Regions from separate parts of the Streptomyces sp. f51 genome, predicted to be linked through region 2. Evidence: riboswitches for the same ligand, from Rfam matches in the RefSeq annotation. Region 2 holds a riboswitch; the other holds the start of a gene.

Region 1 (4,176 bases), 510 kb from region 2:
GACACCTTCGTCACGGACGCCGACGGGAACGGGCTCCTCGCCGCGGCGGGCGCCGAGGTCGTGGTCCTTCCCGAGTACGCGGACCGCGCCCAGGCCCCCAACCGGCATCTGCCGGCCCGGCCCTAGGGGCCCGGTTCAAAGTGTGTGCTCCGGGTCCCGCGAATGGCGTACACTGGTGTCAACGACGCGGGGTGGAGCAGCTCGGTAGCTCGCTGGGCTCATAACCCAGAGGTCGCAGGTTCAAATCCTGTCCCCGCTACTGAAGACCAAAGGCCGGAACTCGGATTCACGAGTTCCGGCCTTTGGCATGTGCTTTCCACCGGCCTTGTTTCTCCGGCCGTCCACCGACCTTCCTCCGTCGGTCCTCGTTTCCATCGGTCCTCGTTTCCGCCGGTCCTCTTTCCGCCGGTCCGTCTTTTTTGCCGGCGGGTGCCGTCCTCCCCCGGTCGGGCCACACCGGTCGCCCGCCGCCACCGCACCGGTTCTTCTGGACGCGTGGGGCAGCCAGGAGGTGAGCGGCGGACCGGACGACACGACGACCGGACCGGCCGTCCGTCCCCCGGCGCCGGACGGCCCGGGAGCGCTCCACCACCCGGACCCGCCGAAGCCTGGCCGCGCAGGCTCGTGTGCGTCCGCGCCTTCGTCCGGGCCCTGCCCGTGCTGCTCGTCGTCGCCGGGATCCTCTACGACTGCTTCACCCCCGCCGAATTCACCGCGGCCCCCTTCTTCACGGCCGCGCCCCTGGTCGCCGCACCCCTCTCCTCGCCGCGCGGCACCGTTCTCGCCGGAGCCCTCGCCGTCGGCGCGGTGCTCACGGTCCACCTCCTGCTCGGCATCGTCCTGCACGTCGACGCCGTCACCGAGGTGGTCACCGTGGCGACGGCCGCCGTCCTGGCCGTCCTCATCAACGTCGTGGTCCGGCGCGGCGACGAACGGCTCGCCTCGGTCCGGGAGATCGCCGAGTTCGCGCAGCGCGCCGTCCTGCCCGAGCCCGAGGCCCGGATCGCCGGACTCGAGGTCGCCGCCCGCTACGAGGCGGCGCAGGAGGACGCGTTCATCGGCGGCGACCTGTACGCGGTGCAGGACTCCCCGCACGGCGTCCGGCTGGTCGTCGGGGACGTGCGCGGGAAGGGGATGACCGCGGTGGCCGCCGTCGCCACGGTGGTCGGCGCGTTCCGGGAGGCGGCCGAGCAGGAGGCGACCCTCCAGGGCGTCGCGGGGCGCCTGGAGCGGGCGCTGACGCGCGCGGGCTCCCGCCGTGACGGCGTCGAGGCGGCCGAGGGGTTCACCACGGCGGTCCTCGCCGAGATCCCGCGCGGCGAGGGCGTCGTACGCGTCGTCAACCGGGGGCATCCGCCGCCCCTCCTGCTGGGCCCGGACGGCACGCTCGCCGTCCTCTCCGCCGAGACGTTCGCGCTTCCCCTCGGGTTGAGCGAGCTGGGTGGCCCGTGCGCCCCCACGGTGCAGCACCGCTTCCCGCGCGGGGCGACGCTGCTCCTGCACACCGACGGGCTCTCCGAGGCCCGCGATCCGCGGGGGGAGTTCTACGACCCGGCCGCCTGGCTGGCCGGTCGGGTCTTCCCCGGTCCCGACGCGCTGCTGGCCGCCCTCTTCGAGGCCGTCTGCCGACACACGGGCGGCGCGCTGACGGACGACCTGGCGCTGCTCGCCGTCCGGCGCCCGTGACGCGGGCCGCCGGCGCGAGGCCAACTCGCCCGTTTTTCATCGCTCATGACCCCAAAGTCCAGACCAAAAGGCGTTAACGATCAGTCGGAACATCTTGGAATTCAGTGGCCGGGTCTATTAACGTTCGATAACGCAGCGCGGCCGTAACAGCCGTCACAAGAGGTGGCTCCGTGCGCACGCGCCGAATCCCGCAAGGGAACCGGGGACCCACATCGTGGGGTGAATCGAGCGTAATCCGCCGTAACAGCACGGTGGCAGTACGCCCGTAGGAGACCTTCCTGCTCCGAACCCGTCAGCTAACCCGGTAGGCGGCATGGAAGGAAAGGAGTGCGCCCACGTGGCGTCCAACCGGCCCGCTCAGCCAACCCCGTTCGCGCCGAACGAAACGCACACCTTCGGCTACGGCAAGGACGAGGAAACCTGGGAGGAGTGGAATCCCACCGCGGATTCCGTCGCTCCCGTCCGCGGCCGGCACCGCACGGGCAAGCAGCGCGGCGGAGGACTCGCCCGCAGCTCCACGGTTCTCGGCGTCGGCGTCATCGCCGCCGTCGGCGGGGGCGGCATCGCGAGCGCCGCCCCGGGCAAGGCGCCCGTCTCGATCTCGCTGCCCGACCTGTCGTCGGTCACCGCGTCGGCCAAGGCCCTGATATCGGACAGCGGATCCAGCACGCCCAAGGGCTCCACGACCCCGCTCACCAGCGCCGGTCTGACCACCGCCGACGAGGCCCACGGCGCCACCGACGCCGGTGAGGCGCTGCGCGACCGCATCATGCAGCAGGCCAAGTCGCAGCAGAACCGCGCCGACACCGCCTCGCAGCAGGCCGCCCAGAACGCCGCCGCGAAGAAGGCCGTCGCGACTGCCGCCAAGCAGCAGGACGCCGCGGAGGCCAAGGCCGCCGCCGCGAAGAAGAAGGCGGAGGAGGCGGCCAAGGCGAAGGCCGAGCAGGAGCGCCTCGCCGAACTCGCCAAGAGCTACTCGCTGCCGACCTCCTCGTACACCCTGACCTCGCGCTTCGGCGAGGCCGGCTCGATGTGGTCCTCCGGGTACCACACCGGACTCGACTTCGCGGCGCCCACCGGCACGCTCATCAAGGCGATCCACAGCGGCACCGTCACCGAGGCCGGCTGGGCGGGCGCGTACGGCTACCGCACGATCCTCACCCTCGACGACGGCACGGAGCTGTGGTTCTGCCACCAATCCTCCATCGCCGTCAGCGTGGGCCAGAAGGTCGCCACCGGCGATGTCATCGGCCGGGTGGGCGCGACGGGCAACGTCACCGGGCCGCACCTGCACCTCGAAGTGCACCCCGACGGCAACCCCACCGGCATCGACCCGATGGCATGGCTCCAGAGCAAGGGCCTCAACCCCTGATCTCAGGCAAGGGCCTCGCCCCCTGATCCCCGGTGGTCCCGACGCCACCCCCCTGCGTCAGGACCACCGGTCAGGCGGGCCCGGACCCCCGCGCCCACCCGGGCCGTCCCGAGGTGATTGCGGAATACATCCATCCGGTGCGGCTGTTGAGGTCGTACATGACTTCTCTTCGCAAGCTCGGTGCGTCCGACCTCGAGGTCTTCCCGCTCTCCCTCGGGGGCAACGTCTTCGGCTGGACGGCCGACGAGACCCGGTCCTTCGCGGTGCTCGACGCCTACGCGGCCGCCGGCGGCAACTTCCTCGACACGGCCGACTCCTACTCGGCCTGGGTCGAGGGCAACGAGGGCGGCGAGTCCGAGACCATCATCGGCAAGTGGCTGAAGACCCGCGGCAACCGCGAGGACATCGTGGTCGCCACCAAGGTCAGCCAGCACCCCGCCTACCCGGGGCTGTCCGGTGCCAACATCAAGGCCGCGGCCGACGCCTCGCTGCGCCGCCTGGGCACCGACCACATCGACCTCTACTACACGCACTTCGACAAGACCGAGGTGCCGGTCGAAGAGATCATCGGTGCCCTCGACGACCTGGTGAAGGCCGGCAAGGTGCGGCACATCGCCGCCTCCAACATCTCGCCGGAGCGGCTGCGGGAGTCCCTGGAGTTCTCCGACCGCGAGGGTCTCGCCCGCTACGTCGCGCTCCAGCCGCACTACAACCTCGTCTCGCGCGACACCTACGAGGGCGCCCTGCTGGACGTCGCCTCCCAGGCGGGTCTGGCGGCCGTCCCGTACTTCGCGCTCGCCGCCGGGTTCCTCACCGGCAAGTACCGCCCCGGCACGGAGGTCGACTCGCCCCGGGCGGCCGGCGCGGCCAAGCACCTCGCCACGGACCGCGGGCCGCGGGTCCTGGCCGCCCTCGACGAGATCGCCGGGGCCCACGGCGTCGCCGTCCCGACGGTCGCCCTCGCCTGGCTGGCCGCACAGCCGACGGTCGCCGCGCCGATCGCCTCCGCCCGCACGGTCGAGCAGCTCCCGGCCCTGCTGGGCGTCGCGGACCTGGTGCTGACGGACGAGGAACTGACCCGCCTGTCGCGGGCGTCGGCGTAACGGCTTCGGCGGCGC
Region 2 (4,176 bases):
GGCCATGAGTCCCGCCTCCCCGCTGCCGGCCCGCGGTGGGGGCCCGTCACGTGCGTACGTCCCCGCACACGGTACGGGACCGGGTACGGGGACGTACGGAGGGCGCGGGACGAGCCGTGCGGCTCAGCCCTAGAAGGCCGTGCTCGCTCAGCCCTTGAAGCGGGGGAACGCCGAGCGGCCCGCGTACACCGCGGCGTCGTCGAGGATCTCCTCGATGCGCAGCAGCTGGTTGTACTTGGCGACGCGGTCCGAGCGGGCCGGGGCGCCGGTCTTGATCTGACCGCAGTTCACGGCGACCGCGAGGTCGGCGATGGTGACGTCCTCGGTCTCGCCGGAACGGTGGGACATCATGCACTTGAAGCCGTTGCGCTGGGCCAGCTCGACGGCGTCCAGGGTCTCGGTCAGCGAACCGATCTGGTTGACCTTGACGAGCAGGGCGTTGGCGGAGCCCTCCTCGATGCCGCGGGCCAGACGCTCCGGGTTGGTGACGAAGAGGTCGTCGCCGACGATCTGGACCTTGTCGCCCAGCTTGTCGGTGATGACCTTCCAGCCGGCCCAGTCGTCCTCGTACAGCGGGTCCTCGATGGAGACGAGCGGGTACGCGGAGACGAGCTCCTCGTAGTACTCGGTCATCTCGGCGGCCGAGCGGGACTTGCCCTCGAACTCGTACTTGCCGTCCTTGTAGAACTCGGACGCGGCGACGTCGAGGGCGAGCGCGATCTGCTCGCCGGGGACGTAGCCGGCCTGCTTGATGGCCTCGACGATGAGGTCGAGGGCGGCGCGGTTGGACTCCAGGTTCGGGGCGAAGCCGCCCTCGTCGCCGAGTCCGGTGGACAGGCCCTTGGTCTTCAGCACCTTCTTGAGGGTGTGGTAGACCTCGGCGCCCCAGCGCAGGGCCTCGGAGAAGGACTCCGCGCCGATCGGGGCGATCATGAACTCCTGGATGTCCACGTTGGAGTCGGCGTGCGAGCCGCCGTTCAGGATGTTCATCATCGGAACGGGCAGCAGGTGCGCGTTCGGGCCGCCCAGGTAGCGGAAGAGCGGCAGGTCGGACGCCTCGGAGGCGGCGTGCGCGACGGCCAGCGAGACGCCGAGGATGGCGTTGGCGCCGAGCGAGCCCTTGTTGTCGGTGGCGTCGAGGTCGAACATCGCCTGGTCGATCAGGCGCTGCTCGGTGGCGTCGTAGCCGACGAGCTCCGGGCCGATCTGCTCGATGACGGCGAGGACGGCCTTCTCGACACCCTTGCCCTGGTAGCGGTTGGGGTCACCGTCGCGAAGCTCGATGGCCTCGAACGCTCCGGTGGAAGCGCCGGACGGAACGGCGGCACGACCCGTGCTGCCGTCGTCGAGGCCGACCTCGACCTCGACCGTGGGGTTGCCTCGGGAGTCCAGGATTTCCCGGGCTACGACGACGTCGATGGACGGCACGAGCATCTCCTTATGGGATGTGACGCGGGTACGCGGAGCTTGGCAGCCCCGCGGGATGAGCCTAACCGGCTCACGGGGATCGGCCAGCGATCGACCACCCCTTGAGCGGAACTGAGCGTACATATTGTTCCTGAACGGAACAAAAAAAGACATAAAAAACCCCGCTCCGGTGCGTGCGGGGGAACACGCGCCGGAGCGGGGAGCCCGTGGGGACGGGGAACCTCGGAGGTCTCCGTGCGGGGGCCTCACGAGGGAGCTTTCGCTCGCGCGGGCGGTGCGGCGCCGGTCCACGGCCTCCCTCCGCCGAAGGAGGCCGGTCGGCCGGCGTGCCGCACTGCTCAGTGGAGGTGCAGCTGCTGGCCCGGGTAGATGACGTCGGCGTCGGCGACGATGTCCTTGTTCAGCTTGAACAGCTTCTGCCAGCCGCCCTTGACGTGCTTCTTCTCGGCGATCGAGCTCAGGGTGTCGCCCTTGACGACCTTGTACTCGCCGTCACCCTTCTTGACCTTCTTGCCGGTCGGCGTGGTGACGGTCTTCTGGGCGGCGGGGCGCTCCGCGGAACGGGAGGCGGGCTGCTCCGTCGTACGGGTGGCGGGGGCGCTCTGCGAGGCGCTCGACGAGGAGGGCGCGGACGGGGCCGCCGGGGCCGAGCCGCCGCCGTACGGGGTGCTCGACAGACCGGTGCCGCAGGTCGGCCAGGCGCCCTTGCCCTGCGCGGCCAGGACCTTCTCGCCGATGGCGATCTGCTGCGACTTCGAGGCCTGGTCGGCGCTCGAGGCGTAGGCGGTGCCGCCGTACGCGGCCCAGGTGGAGGAGGAGAACTGAAGGCCGCCGTAGTAACCGTTGCCGGTGTTGATCGACCAGTTGCCGCCGGACTCGCACTGGGCGACGGCGTCCCACTCGGAGGCGGTGGCGGCGGAGGCGCTGCCGGCCGCCATCAGCGGGGCGGCGATGGCGACACCGGTGACACCGGCGAGAGCGGCGACGCGGGTGGCCTTGTTCGGGCGGCGGTGCTTGCCCTTGCTGGAGAACAGCATGGAGAGATCCCCTCACCGACGCCTGCGAGGTGAGCTGTCGGGTTCGGGCCGAATGAGTTGCCCGGCCACGTGCCTCGGATCCCGTCTCCAGGACATCCGGCACGCGGCTTCACCCCAAGCCGATCCCGGACGTCTCTCGACTCCCGGGCCCGGCACTTACCTTGGGTCCCCCGCTCCTGCCTACGGCGCATGACGCGACGACTGTTCCCGTACGGCCGTTGGCAGGATTCGGCGTTGCGACCGTCGGGGCCCGCTGTGGCGAGCGGTCACGACCGTAAGCAGTCGATCGGCGGAAATTCAAAGACGATCAGGGCTTCTGAGACCCATCTCTCACTTGCACCAAATGGGACATTCCGCAGCGAACCGTGACGCGAACTCCCGCTACTGCTGGGCCGTTTCGGCGACGACGGCAATGCTCCGACCAGGGACGACGAGGCCGGGACCACTGTCGGCGGCCGACGTGTCGGCGGCGGCCAGCTTGTCCCAGTCGGTACCGAGGCCGAGGTCGTCGGAACCGTCCCAGATGCTGCCCAAGACCTGTGCGGCGTACGAGGCGTCGGCGGTGTCGCTCCCGGCGCTCGCCGCGTGCCGTCCGGCGGAGCCGTCGGCGGCGTCGCCGGCCGTGTTCTCGGAGGCCTCGCCGCGGTGCCGTCCGGTACCGCTGCCCGGGGTGGCGGAGGCGCTCGAAGAGGCTTTCTTCTGGACCGACTTGGACGAATCAGCCGATTTGTCGGTCTTGTCCGCCGTCGCGTCCGCGGTGCCGGAGGTCTGCGAGGCGCTGGGCGCCGGGGTGCTGTCGGCCGAGGCCGAGGAGCCGCCCGAACCGGACGCGTCACTCGAAGCGGACGAACTGGGCGTAGTCGACAAACCGGAGGAAACATAGGAACTGGAGTCGTCGCCGCCCGACGAGTCGCCGGCCACGCCCGTGTCGACGCTGATCTCGCCCGAGCCCTTGCTGAGCCCGGAGAGCGGACCACAGGTCGGCCACGCCTTGAGACCCTGGTCGGCGAGCACCTTCTCGGCGACGGCTATCTGCTGCGAGCGGCTGGCCTGGTCGGCGGTCGGGGCGTAGTCGAGGCCGCCGTGCGCCTCCCAGTTGTCCTGGTCGAGCTGAAGGCCGCCGTAGTAGCCGTTGCCCTGGTTGGCGCTCCACGCGCCACCGCTCTCGCACTGCGCCACCCGGTCCCAGGTGGTTCCGTCGGCGGCGCTCGCGCTCGCCGCGGCGAGCAGCGGGATGGCGATCGCCGATCCGGTCACCCCCGCGGCGACGATGAGCGCGGGAGCCTGACGAGGGCGACGGTGACGGCCGTTCCCGGAGAGCATGCGGAAGCCTTTCGCGTGACAGCGGGGAGCAGCGCGGCTCCCGTCAATCCGGAAGCATGGGTGCCGCGTTGATGGGTGAACGTAGCCGCAGTCGATCGCTGGTTACAAGTCGATGCAGTACAGATCACGCGAAGATCACAGATTTGATGGACCGTCATGTTCCGGTAGCCGTGGGAGCGCTCTTTCCGGTATGCGGAAGGATCACTTCAGCAGGGGTGACGAAGGGTCGGCGATGGGCCGATCAAGGCCTATTTGACCGGGGTGAACTCCACCGGAAGCGTGCGCAATCCCCGCATAATGAGCCCTCCGCGCCAGCGCAAATCGGCCGATTCTCCGGCGAGTTGGATGTCGGGAAGCCGGCTGAGGAGCGTTCCGAGCGCGGCCTGCC

Evidence for each region. A riboswitch is a leader RNA that binds a small molecule or an ion and turns the genes downstream of it on or off. The one in region 2 is predicted to bind cyclic di-AMP.
Region 1: linked by a shared signal. The riboswitch ahead of WJM95_RS15210 (M23 family metallopeptidase) and the one ahead of WJM95_RS13000 (transglycosylase family protein) in region 2 are both predicted to bind cyclic di-AMP.

The regions. Positions count from the first base shown of each region.
Region 1 is NZ_CP149798.1:3,486,294-3,490,469, reverse strand. It holds gene WJM95_RS15225 (dihydrofolate reductase family protein) at 1-126, shown strand, start outside; tRNA gene WJM95_RS15220 (tRNA-Met) at 186-259, shown strand; gene WJM95_RS15215 (PP2C family protein-serine/threonine phosphatase) at 496-1,686, shown strand; cyclic di-AMP (ydaO/yuaA leader) riboswitch at 1,856-2,012, shown strand; gene WJM95_RS15210 (M23 family metallopeptidase) at 2,024-3,058, shown strand; gene WJM95_RS15205 (aldo/keto reductase) at 3,217-4,161, shown strand.
Region 2 is NZ_CP149798.1:2,973,549-2,977,724, forward strand. It holds gene WJM95_RS12990 (septum formation initiator family protein) at 1-6, opposite strand, end outside; gene eno (phosphopyruvate hydratase) at 148-1,434, opposite strand; gene WJM95_RS13000 (transglycosylase family protein) at 1,767-2,465, opposite strand; cyclic di-AMP (ydaO/yuaA leader) riboswitch at 2,470-2,663, opposite strand; gene WJM95_RS13005 (transglycosylase family protein) at 2,847-3,788, opposite strand; gene WJM95_RS13010 (cytochrome P450) at 4,037-4,176, opposite strand, start outside.